DNA from 2 places in the Streptomyces sp. NPDC022552 genome. Region 1 is predicted to be linked to the other one. Evidence: riboswitches for the same ligand, from Rfam matches in the RefSeq annotation. Region 1 holds a riboswitch; the other holds the start of a gene.
What was found. Region 1 has a riboswitch for cyclic di-AMP ahead of ACZ3OF_RS15620 (M23 family metallopeptidase). Riboswitches for the same ligand answer to the same signal wherever they lie in the genome.
Positions count from the first base shown of each region.

Region 2: another riboswitch for cyclic di-AMP. It lies ahead of ACZ3OF_RS19950 (transglycosylase family protein); the one in region 1 lies ahead of ACZ3OF_RS15620 (M23 family metallopeptidase).

Region 1 is NZ_JBVHGJ010000005.1:20,293-24,535, reverse strand. It holds gene ACZ3OF_RS15630 (MerR family transcriptional regulator) at 1-470, shown strand, start outside; gene ACZ3OF_RS15625 (PP2C family protein-serine/threonine phosphatase) at 731-1,810, shown strand; cyclic di-AMP (ydaO/yuaA leader) riboswitch at 2,023-2,170, shown strand; gene ACZ3OF_RS15620 (M23 family metallopeptidase) at 2,182-3,267, shown strand; gene ACZ3OF_RS15615 (aldo/keto reductase) at 3,392-4,243, shown strand, end outside.
Region 2 is NZ_JBVHGJ010000007.1:59,312-63,554, reverse strand. It holds gene ACZ3OF_RS19960 (cytochrome P450 family protein) at 1-101, shown strand, start outside; gene ACZ3OF_RS19955 (transglycosylase family protein) at 296-1,210, shown strand; cyclic di-AMP (ydaO/yuaA leader) riboswitch at 1,470-1,645, shown strand; gene ACZ3OF_RS19950 (transglycosylase family protein) at 1,649-2,338, shown strand; gene eno (phosphopyruvate hydratase) at 2,712-3,998, shown strand; gene ACZ3OF_RS19940 (FtsB family cell division protein) at 4,105-4,243, shown strand, end outside.

The DNA.
Region 1 (4,243 bases):
AGCGGATCGGGCGGCAGATCGAGGCGGTGCGGACCACTCTCCACAAGACGGAGAACGGAGAAGAACTCATGGCGGAAGAAGTGTTCGACGGATTCGATCACACGCAGTACGAGGAGGAGGTCACCGAGCGCTGGGGCCGCGACGCGTACGAGAAGGGCGACCGCTGGTGGCGCTCGCTCAGCGCCCAGGAGAAGCAGGCGTTCATGGACGAGCAGGCCGGCATCGCCCGTGACTTCGGGCAGGCGGCACGGGACGGCCTCGCCGCCGACAGCGACGAGGTCCAGGCGATCGCGCGTCGCCACGTCGCATGGCTGTCGACCACCACGACGCCGACGAAGGAGTACGTGATCGGCCTCGGCCAGATGTACGTCGACGACCCGCGCTTCGGTCAGAACTACGACCAGCACGGCGAGGGCACCGTCCTTCTCGTCCGGGACGCGATGGCCGTCTACGCGGAGCGCAACCTGTGAGCGGCCGGCCCCGGGGTCTGCCCTGCTGAGGTAACCCACTTGGCCGAGCGAAGGTCGCCGCGCGGCGCGGCGCCCGGCACCCTGGGGTGGGCGCGGTACGGTCCGTCGCCGTGTACGGACCGGGCAGGAGAGCACAGGTGGGGCAGGGGAGCGGGAACGGGAAGGGAAACGGGAACGGGAGCAGCGCTGACGGGAACAGCGGGAACGGGAACGGGAGCCCTCGGGCGCGTGCCGAGCGGACCCGCCGGTTCCTCCGCGCCCTGCCCCCGCTGGTGATCCTCGGCGGGGTCGTCTTCGACCTCTCCACCCCGCCCGCGTACACGGCCGCCCCGATGTTCTCGGCCGCGCCGCTCCTCGCCGCCCCGTTCTTCTCCATGCTGACGACGCTGCTCACGGGCATCGCCGCGATCCTCGCCGGCGTCGGGCTGCACCTCTACAACGGCACCTCCAGCGAAGTCCCGTCCCTCACGGAGACGTTGACCGTCATCACGGTCTCCGCCCTCGCCCTGCTGGTCAACCGGGTCGTACTGCGCAGCGGGGAGCGGCTCGCCTCGGCGCGCGTGATCGCGGAGACCGCGCAGAAGGCCGTCCTGCCGACGCCCGCCGAGCGGATCGGCGGGCTGCACGTCGCCGCCCGCTACGAGGCCGCGCAGGCGGACGCGTTCATCGGCGGTGACCTGTTCGCCGTCCAGGACACGCCGTACGGGGTACGGCTCGTGGTCGGCGACGTCCGGGGCAAGGGGCTCGACGCGGTCGAGGCGGTCGCCATCGTGATCGGCGCCTTCCGGGAGGCGGCCGAACAGGAGGCGACGCTCGAGGGCGTCGCGCAGCGGCTGGAGCGGGCCCTGGCCCGGGAGGGCACGCGCCGCTCCAGCCTCGACGCCATCGAGGGGTTCACCACCGCCGTCCTGGCCGAGATCCCGCGCGGGGACGGGCACGTACGGGTGGTGAACCGCGGCCACCCCGAGCCGCTGCTGCTGTACGCGGACGGGGGCCTCGCCCACCTCGAACCGACCGAGCCCGCCCTGCCGCTCGGCATGGGGGAGCTGGCCGCCTGGCCGGACCGGGCCGACGAGGTTCCGTACCCCCCGGGCGCCACGCTGCTCCTCTACACCGACGGGCTCTCCGAGGCGCGCGACGCCTCGGGGGCCTTCTACGATCCGGCCGAGCGGCTCGCCGGGCGGATCTTCCCGGGGCCAGAGGAGCTGCTCGACGCGCTGGTCGACGACGTCCGCCGGTACACGGGCGGAGGCTCCACGGACGACATGGCGCTGCTCGCGGTGAGCCGGCCTGCGGTCGGGCAGCCGGAGCGGCGCAGGACGATGCCCGTGGTGCCGTGACCATCCGTAGTGGAGAGGTACCGCTGAGATAACAATTGACGCACCATCAGTTCAGGGGGCTCGGCAAAGGTCCGTACTGAAGCGGGATCAAATCGGGCTGTACCAGTTCAATCTCGTTAATGATCAAGCGGAACAGCTTGGAATCCGGCCCTCGTGTCTATTAACGTTCGATAACGCAGCGCGGTCGTCCCAGCCGTCGTAAGAGACGGCACCGTGCGCACGCGCCGAATCTCGAAAGGGAACCGGGGAACCACTACTTGGGGTGAATCGGGCACCGTCGCACTCGTGCGACACCGCCCGTAGGAGACCTTCCTGCTCCGAACCCGTCAGCTAACCCGGTAGGCGAGAAGGAAGGAAAGGAGTACGCCTCCGTGGCGTCCAACACCCCTGCTCCCGAGGGTCTTTCTGACGGGTTCAACGCGTTCGGCGCCCCGGGCGCCGCCGGGACGGACGACGACGCCGCGACGTGGGGGGAGTGGAACCCCACCGAGGACTCCCTTCGCCAGCAGGCCCGTTCGGGCGGCCGTCACCGTGTCGTGAAGCAGCGCTCCGGATTCGCCCGCTCCTCCACCGTCCTCGGTGTCGGTGTCATCGCGGCCGTCGGCGCGGGCGGCATGGCGACCGCCAAGGACAAGCCCCCCGTCTCGATATCCCTCCCCGACCTCAACCTGCCGGACGCCTCCGAGCTGCCCGGTGTCGGCGAGCTGATCTCCGGCGAGGACGGTACGGACTCCGGGACGAACAACCCGCAGCCGCTCACGGCCACCCTGGCGCTCCCGGCCGACAGCACCCAGAAGGCCGAGGGCTCCCCGGCCGCCTCGACGGCGGACGCCGGTGAGGCGCTGCGCGCCCGCATCATGCAGCAGGCCGAGCAGCAGCAGGCCTCCGCCGACGCCGACCAGAAGGCCGCGGCGGAGAAGGCGGCCGCCGAGAAGGCGGCGGCCGAGGCTGCGGCGAAGGCGGACGCGGCGGAGAAGGCCGCGGCCGAGGAGAAGCGGAAGGCCGAGGAGGCCGCCGCGGCGAAGGCCGAGGCCGAGCGCCTCGCGAAGCTCGCCGCGAGCTACTCGCTGCCCACGTCCTCGTACACCCTCACCTCCACGTACGGCCAGTCCGGCTCCATGTGGTCCTCCGGGCAGCACACCGGCCTCGACTTCGCGGCGCCCACCGGCACCCCGGTCAAGGCCGTGCACGGCGGCACGATCAAGTCGGCGGGCTGGTCCGGCTCGTACGGCTACCGGATCGTCCTGGAGCTGGAGGACGGTACGGAGGTCTGGTACGCACACCTGTCCTCGATGACGGCGAGCGTCGGCCAGTCCGTGGGCACCGGTGACACCATCGGCCGCGTGGGCGCGACCGGCAACGTGACCGGGCCGCACCTGCACCTGGAGGTCCACACCCCGGGCGGCGCGGGCGTCGACCCGGCGGCCTGGCTGGCGGGCAAGGGCATCTCGGTCTGACCCCACGCGCCGGACACGCGAAGGCTCCACGCGCTCGTTCCCACGGCTTCGGCAGTCCTGGCGGCGTCCCCCCGACGCCAGGGCTGTCGGAATACCCGTACGGCGGTGGGTGTTCGAGCCTCGCATGACCTCTCTTCGCCCGCTGGGCAGCTCCGACCTGCACGTCTTCCCCCTGGCGCTGGGCGGCAACGTCTTCGGCTGGTCCGCCGACCAGGCGCAGTCCCTCGCCGTCCTCGACGCCTACACCGCCGCCGGCGGCAACTTCGTCGACACCGCCGACATGTACTCCCACTGGGCCGAGGGCAACCAGGGCGGCGAGTCCGAGACGCTCATCGGCAAGTGGCTGGCCACCCGCGGCAACCGCTCCGACATCGTCCTCGCCACCAAGGGCGGCGCCCACCCCCAGTACAAGGGCCTCTCCGCGACCACCATCAAGGCCGCGGCGGAGGAGTCGCTGCGCAGGCTCGGCACGGACTACATCGACCTGTACTACACGCACTTCGACGACACCTCCGTCCCGGTCGAGGAGATCGTCACCGCGCTCGACCAGCTGGTGAGGGACGGCAAGGTGCGGGCCGTCGCCGCCTCCAACATCGCCCCCGAGCGGCTCCAGGCCTCCCTCGACTTCGCCGAGGCCGAGGGGCTCGCCCGCTACGTCGCCCTGCAGCCGCACTACAACCTGCTCTCGCGCGACACGTACGAGGGCGAGCTGATGGCCACCACCGAGCGGGCCGGGCTCGCGGCCGTTCCGTACTTCGCGCTGGCGTCCGGCTTCCTCACGGGCAAGTACCGCCCGGGGAAGACCGTCGACAGCGTCCGCGCCGAGGGCGCCGCCGCGCACGCCGAGACCGAGCGGGGCCGGCGGATCCTGGCCGCGCTGGACACCGTGGCCGAGGCGCACGGCGCGGAGGTCGCCACCGTCGCCCTGGCGTGGCTCGCGTCCCGGCCGACCGTCGCCGCGCCGATCGCCTCGGCC
Region 2 (4,243 bases), on a different contig from region 1:
TACGACTTGCCGCGGATCCGGCCGATCTGCGGTGGCGCGGAGGGCTCATCATGCGGGGATTGCGCACGCTTCCGGTCGAGTTCTCCCCTTTGGGTGGCTGACGGATCGTCAAGACTGTGACTTTCGCGTGATCTCCGCTGCATCGACTTGTTACTGACGTTCGAATGCCGCTACGTTCACCGTCACCTCAGCAGTCACGCGAAAGGCCCTCCCCATGCGCTCCGGGAACGGACGACACCGCAGACCCCGCCAGGCCCCCGCCATCGTTGTCGCCGCAGGCGTGACGGGATCGGCCTTGGCGCTTCCCCTCCTCGGCGCGGGCTCGGCGTCCGCCGCCGACGCCGCCACCTGGGACCGGGTCGCCGAGTGCGAGTCGGGCGGCCTGTGGAGCGCCCACTTCGGCAACGGGCTCTACGGCGGACTCCAGTTCACCCAGGAGAGCTGGGAGCGGCACGGCGGCCTCGCGTACGCGACCAGTGCGGACCTCGCCAGCCGCGCCCAGCAGATCGCGGTGGCGGAGAAGGCGTTCGCCGCGGGCGACACGCAGTGGGCCACCTGCGCCCCGATCGCCGGGCTGACGAACGACGGCGCCACGCCCGATGTCGACCCGGGCCCGGCCGTGAAGCCGGCGGAGCCCACGGGTCCCCTCCCGGAGTCGAACCGGACCGCGGGCCTTCCGGCCGGATCCGAGACGGCGTCCCCCGAGGCCGACATCCCCGAGACCACCTCGCGGGGGAACGACAGGTCGACCGCGACGCCCGAGACGTCCGGCACGCCCACCGCGCCGACCGCTCCGTCGAGCCCGGGCACCGGGAAGCACCGCGGTGACGCAGCCCCGGAGGAGTCGGTCAATCCGGGCAAGGGTGGCGAAAAGGGTCGGCATGCCTCGCCGACCGATTCCCCGACCGACGCGCCGACTGACATCCCGGCACCTGGCGCGGACGCCGGTGCGGATGCGGCAGATCAGGGCAACCAGGGCAGTAAGGGCAACCCGGACAACACGGCTGCTCAGGACATCGCTGACGCGATCGGTGAATACACCGTCAAGCCGGGCGACAACCTCTCGGTGATCGCCCAGCAGAACGAACTCCCGGGCGGCTGGGGCGCCCTCTATGACGCCAACCGCTCGACGGTGGGTGCCGATCCGGACCTCATCCTCCCTGGCCAGAGCCTCGACCTCAGCCTCGGGTCGACCGCGAACCAGGGATAGTTCGGGGCCGTATGTCCGGTTCTGCGCCAGTGAGACATGGGTCTCTTTGTCTCAACTGGCGCTTCCCGTCCGCAAACTCTGCTTCCGTCACCTCTCACCTGCGTAAATACCCTTCGTCCCGAGGCAAGTAGGGATGATTTGTCCGACCTGGGCCTCTTTGAACTTCCCCCGGGTCTGTGTCTACGGTCAGGACCGCTCGCCACCGCGGGCCCCGTCGACCGAATCGCCGAATCCTGCCGTCGGCCGATGGGAACAGTCGTCGCGTCAAGCGCCGTAGGCAGGAGCGGGGGACCCAAGGTAAGTGCCGCCCCCGGCCGTTGAGACAGACGGCCGACGGACCGGCTTGGGGTGAAGCCGCGCGCAAGGTCGCGCGGCCGGGCAACTCACATGGCCCGAACCCGACAGCTCACCTCGCAGGCGTCGGTGAGGAGAAGTTCCATGCTGTTTTCCACCAAGGGCAAACACCGTCGTCCCTCCAAGGCCACCCGCGCCGTCGCCCTCGCCGGTGTCGCCGGTGTCGCCGTCGCCGCCCCGCTGATGACCGCCGGGTCCGCCTCGGCCGCCACGGCCTCCGAGTGGGACACCGTCGCCCAGTGCGAGTCCGGTGGCAACTGGTCCATCAACACCGGCAACGGCTACTACGGCGGCCTGCAGTTCTCCGCCTCCACCTGGGCCGCCTACGGTGGCACCGCGTACGCCGCGACCGCCGACCAGGCCTCGAAGTCGCAGCAGATCACCATCGCCGAGAAGGTCCTCGCCGGCCAGGGCAAGGGTGCCTGGCCGAGCTGTGGTGTCGGCCTCTCCAGCGCCGCCTACACCGGCGGTGCCGCCGAGACCGCGCCGGCCGCCCCGAAGCAGCAGGAGCGTCAGGCCGAGCAGCCGACGACCCGCAGCGAGACGCGGACCGCCCCGAAGAAGGCCGAGTCCAAGAAGACCGTCACCACCCCGACCGGCAAGAAGGTCAAGAAGGGTGACGGCGAGTACAAGGTCGTCGCCGGTGACACTCTGAGCACCATCGCCGCCGCCCACGACGTCAAGGGCGGCTGGGCGAAGCTCTTCGAGCTCAACAAGGACGTCGTCGAGGACGCCGACCTGATCTACCCGGGCCAGCAGCTTCACCTGAAGTGAGCCCCGCGGCTCGCGTGAGTCCGGCGGCTCACGCGAGTCCGACGACCCTCCCGCGGTGACCACCCCGGTCCGGAGCGTTCTTCCCCCGTACGCTCCGGGCCGGGGTTCCGCGTTCCCGGAGCCAGGGGCCCTGTCAGGCCGGGGTGAGGGCCCCGGCGACGGCCCGGCGGCGGCCCGGAAAGAGGACCGCTCGGGGTTACCGCCGAGTAGTTCTGGGGGTCTTTGGCCCCAGATGCATGCCCTTGGGTCCTTTTTCGTCCCAGGGGGCGGGCGCCCGGCCGACGGGAGCCCTGGAGCCGGTTAGGCTCTTGTCGCAAGGCCAAAGCGACCCTGCACCGCAAGCGTCACATCTAGCGTCACATCCCAGAAGGAGATGCTCGTGCCGTCCATCGACGTCGTCGTAGCCCGGGAAATCCTGGACTCCCGAGGCAACCCCACGGTCGAGGTCGAGGTCGGCCTCGACGACGGCAGCACCGGCCGTGCTGCTGTTCCGTCCGGTGCCTCCACCGGTGCCTTCGAGGCCATTGAGCTCCGTGACGGAGACAAGAACCGCTACCAGGGCAAGGGCGTCGAGAAGGCCGTCCTCGCCGTGATCGAGCAGATCGGCCCGGAGCTCGTCGGCTACGACGCCACCGAGCAGCGCCTCATCGACCAGGCCATGTTCGACCTGGACGCCACGGACAACAAGGCCTCCCTCGGCGCCAACGCCATCCTCGGTGTCTCCCTCGCCGTCGCGCACGCCGCGTCCGAGGCCTCCGACCTCCCGCTCTTCCGCTACCTCGGCGGCCCGAACGCGCACCTGCTGCCCGTTCCGATGATGAACATCCTGAACGGCGGCTCGCACGCCGACTCCAACGTGGACATCCAGGAGTTCATGATCGCGCCGATCGGCGCGGAGTCCTTCTCCGAGGCCCTGCGCTGGGGCACCGAGGTCTACCACACCCTCAAGTCCGTCCTGAAGACCAAGGGCCTGTCCACCGGCCTCGGCGACGAGGGCGGCTTCGCCCCGAACCTGGACTCCAACCGTGAGGCGCTCGACCTCATCCTGGAGGCCATCAAGCAGGCCGGTTACGTCCCGGGCAAGGACATCGCGCTCGCGCTCGACGTCGCCGCGTCCGAGTTCTACAAGGACGGCTCGTACGAGTTCGAGGGCAAGTCCCGCTCGGCCGCCGAGATGACCGAGTACTACGAGGAGCTCGTCTCCGCGTACCCGCTGGTCTCCATCGAGGACCCGCTGTTCGAGGACGACTGGGCCGGCTGGAAGGTCCTCACCGACAAGCTGGGCTCCAAGGTCCAGATCGTCGGCGACGACCTGTTCGTCACCAACCCGGAGCGCCTGGCCCGCGGCATCGAGGACGGCGCCGCCAACGCCCTGCTCGTCAAGGTCAACCAGATCGGTTCGCTGACCGAGACCCTGGACGCCGTCGAGCTGGCCCAGCGCAACGGCTTCAAGTGCATGATGTCGCACCGCTCCGGTGAGACCGAGGACGTCACCATCGCCGACCTCGCCGTCGCCACCAACTGCGGCCAGATCAAGACCGGCGCCCCGGCCCGCTCCGAGCGCGTCGCCAAGTACAACCAGCTCCTGCGCATCGAGGAGATCCTCGACGACGCGGCCGTCTACGCCGGCCGCAGCGCCTTCCCGCGCTTCAAGGGCTGATCAGCTGATCCCGGGGAACCCTCGGTTACGTACGTCCCCGCACCCGGTCCCGTACCGTGTGCGGGGACGCACTTGTTACGGGACGACACAGGGGAGGCGACAGGAGATGGCCGCGAAGGACCGGGACCGGTTCTCCACCGCGACCAGGATCAGGTTGCTCGGCGAGCAGACCGCCGCCCGTGTCTACCGCTCCCAGACCCGCCGTCAGGCCCGCCGCTCCCGGCTCACCGGCCGGGCCGCCTTCC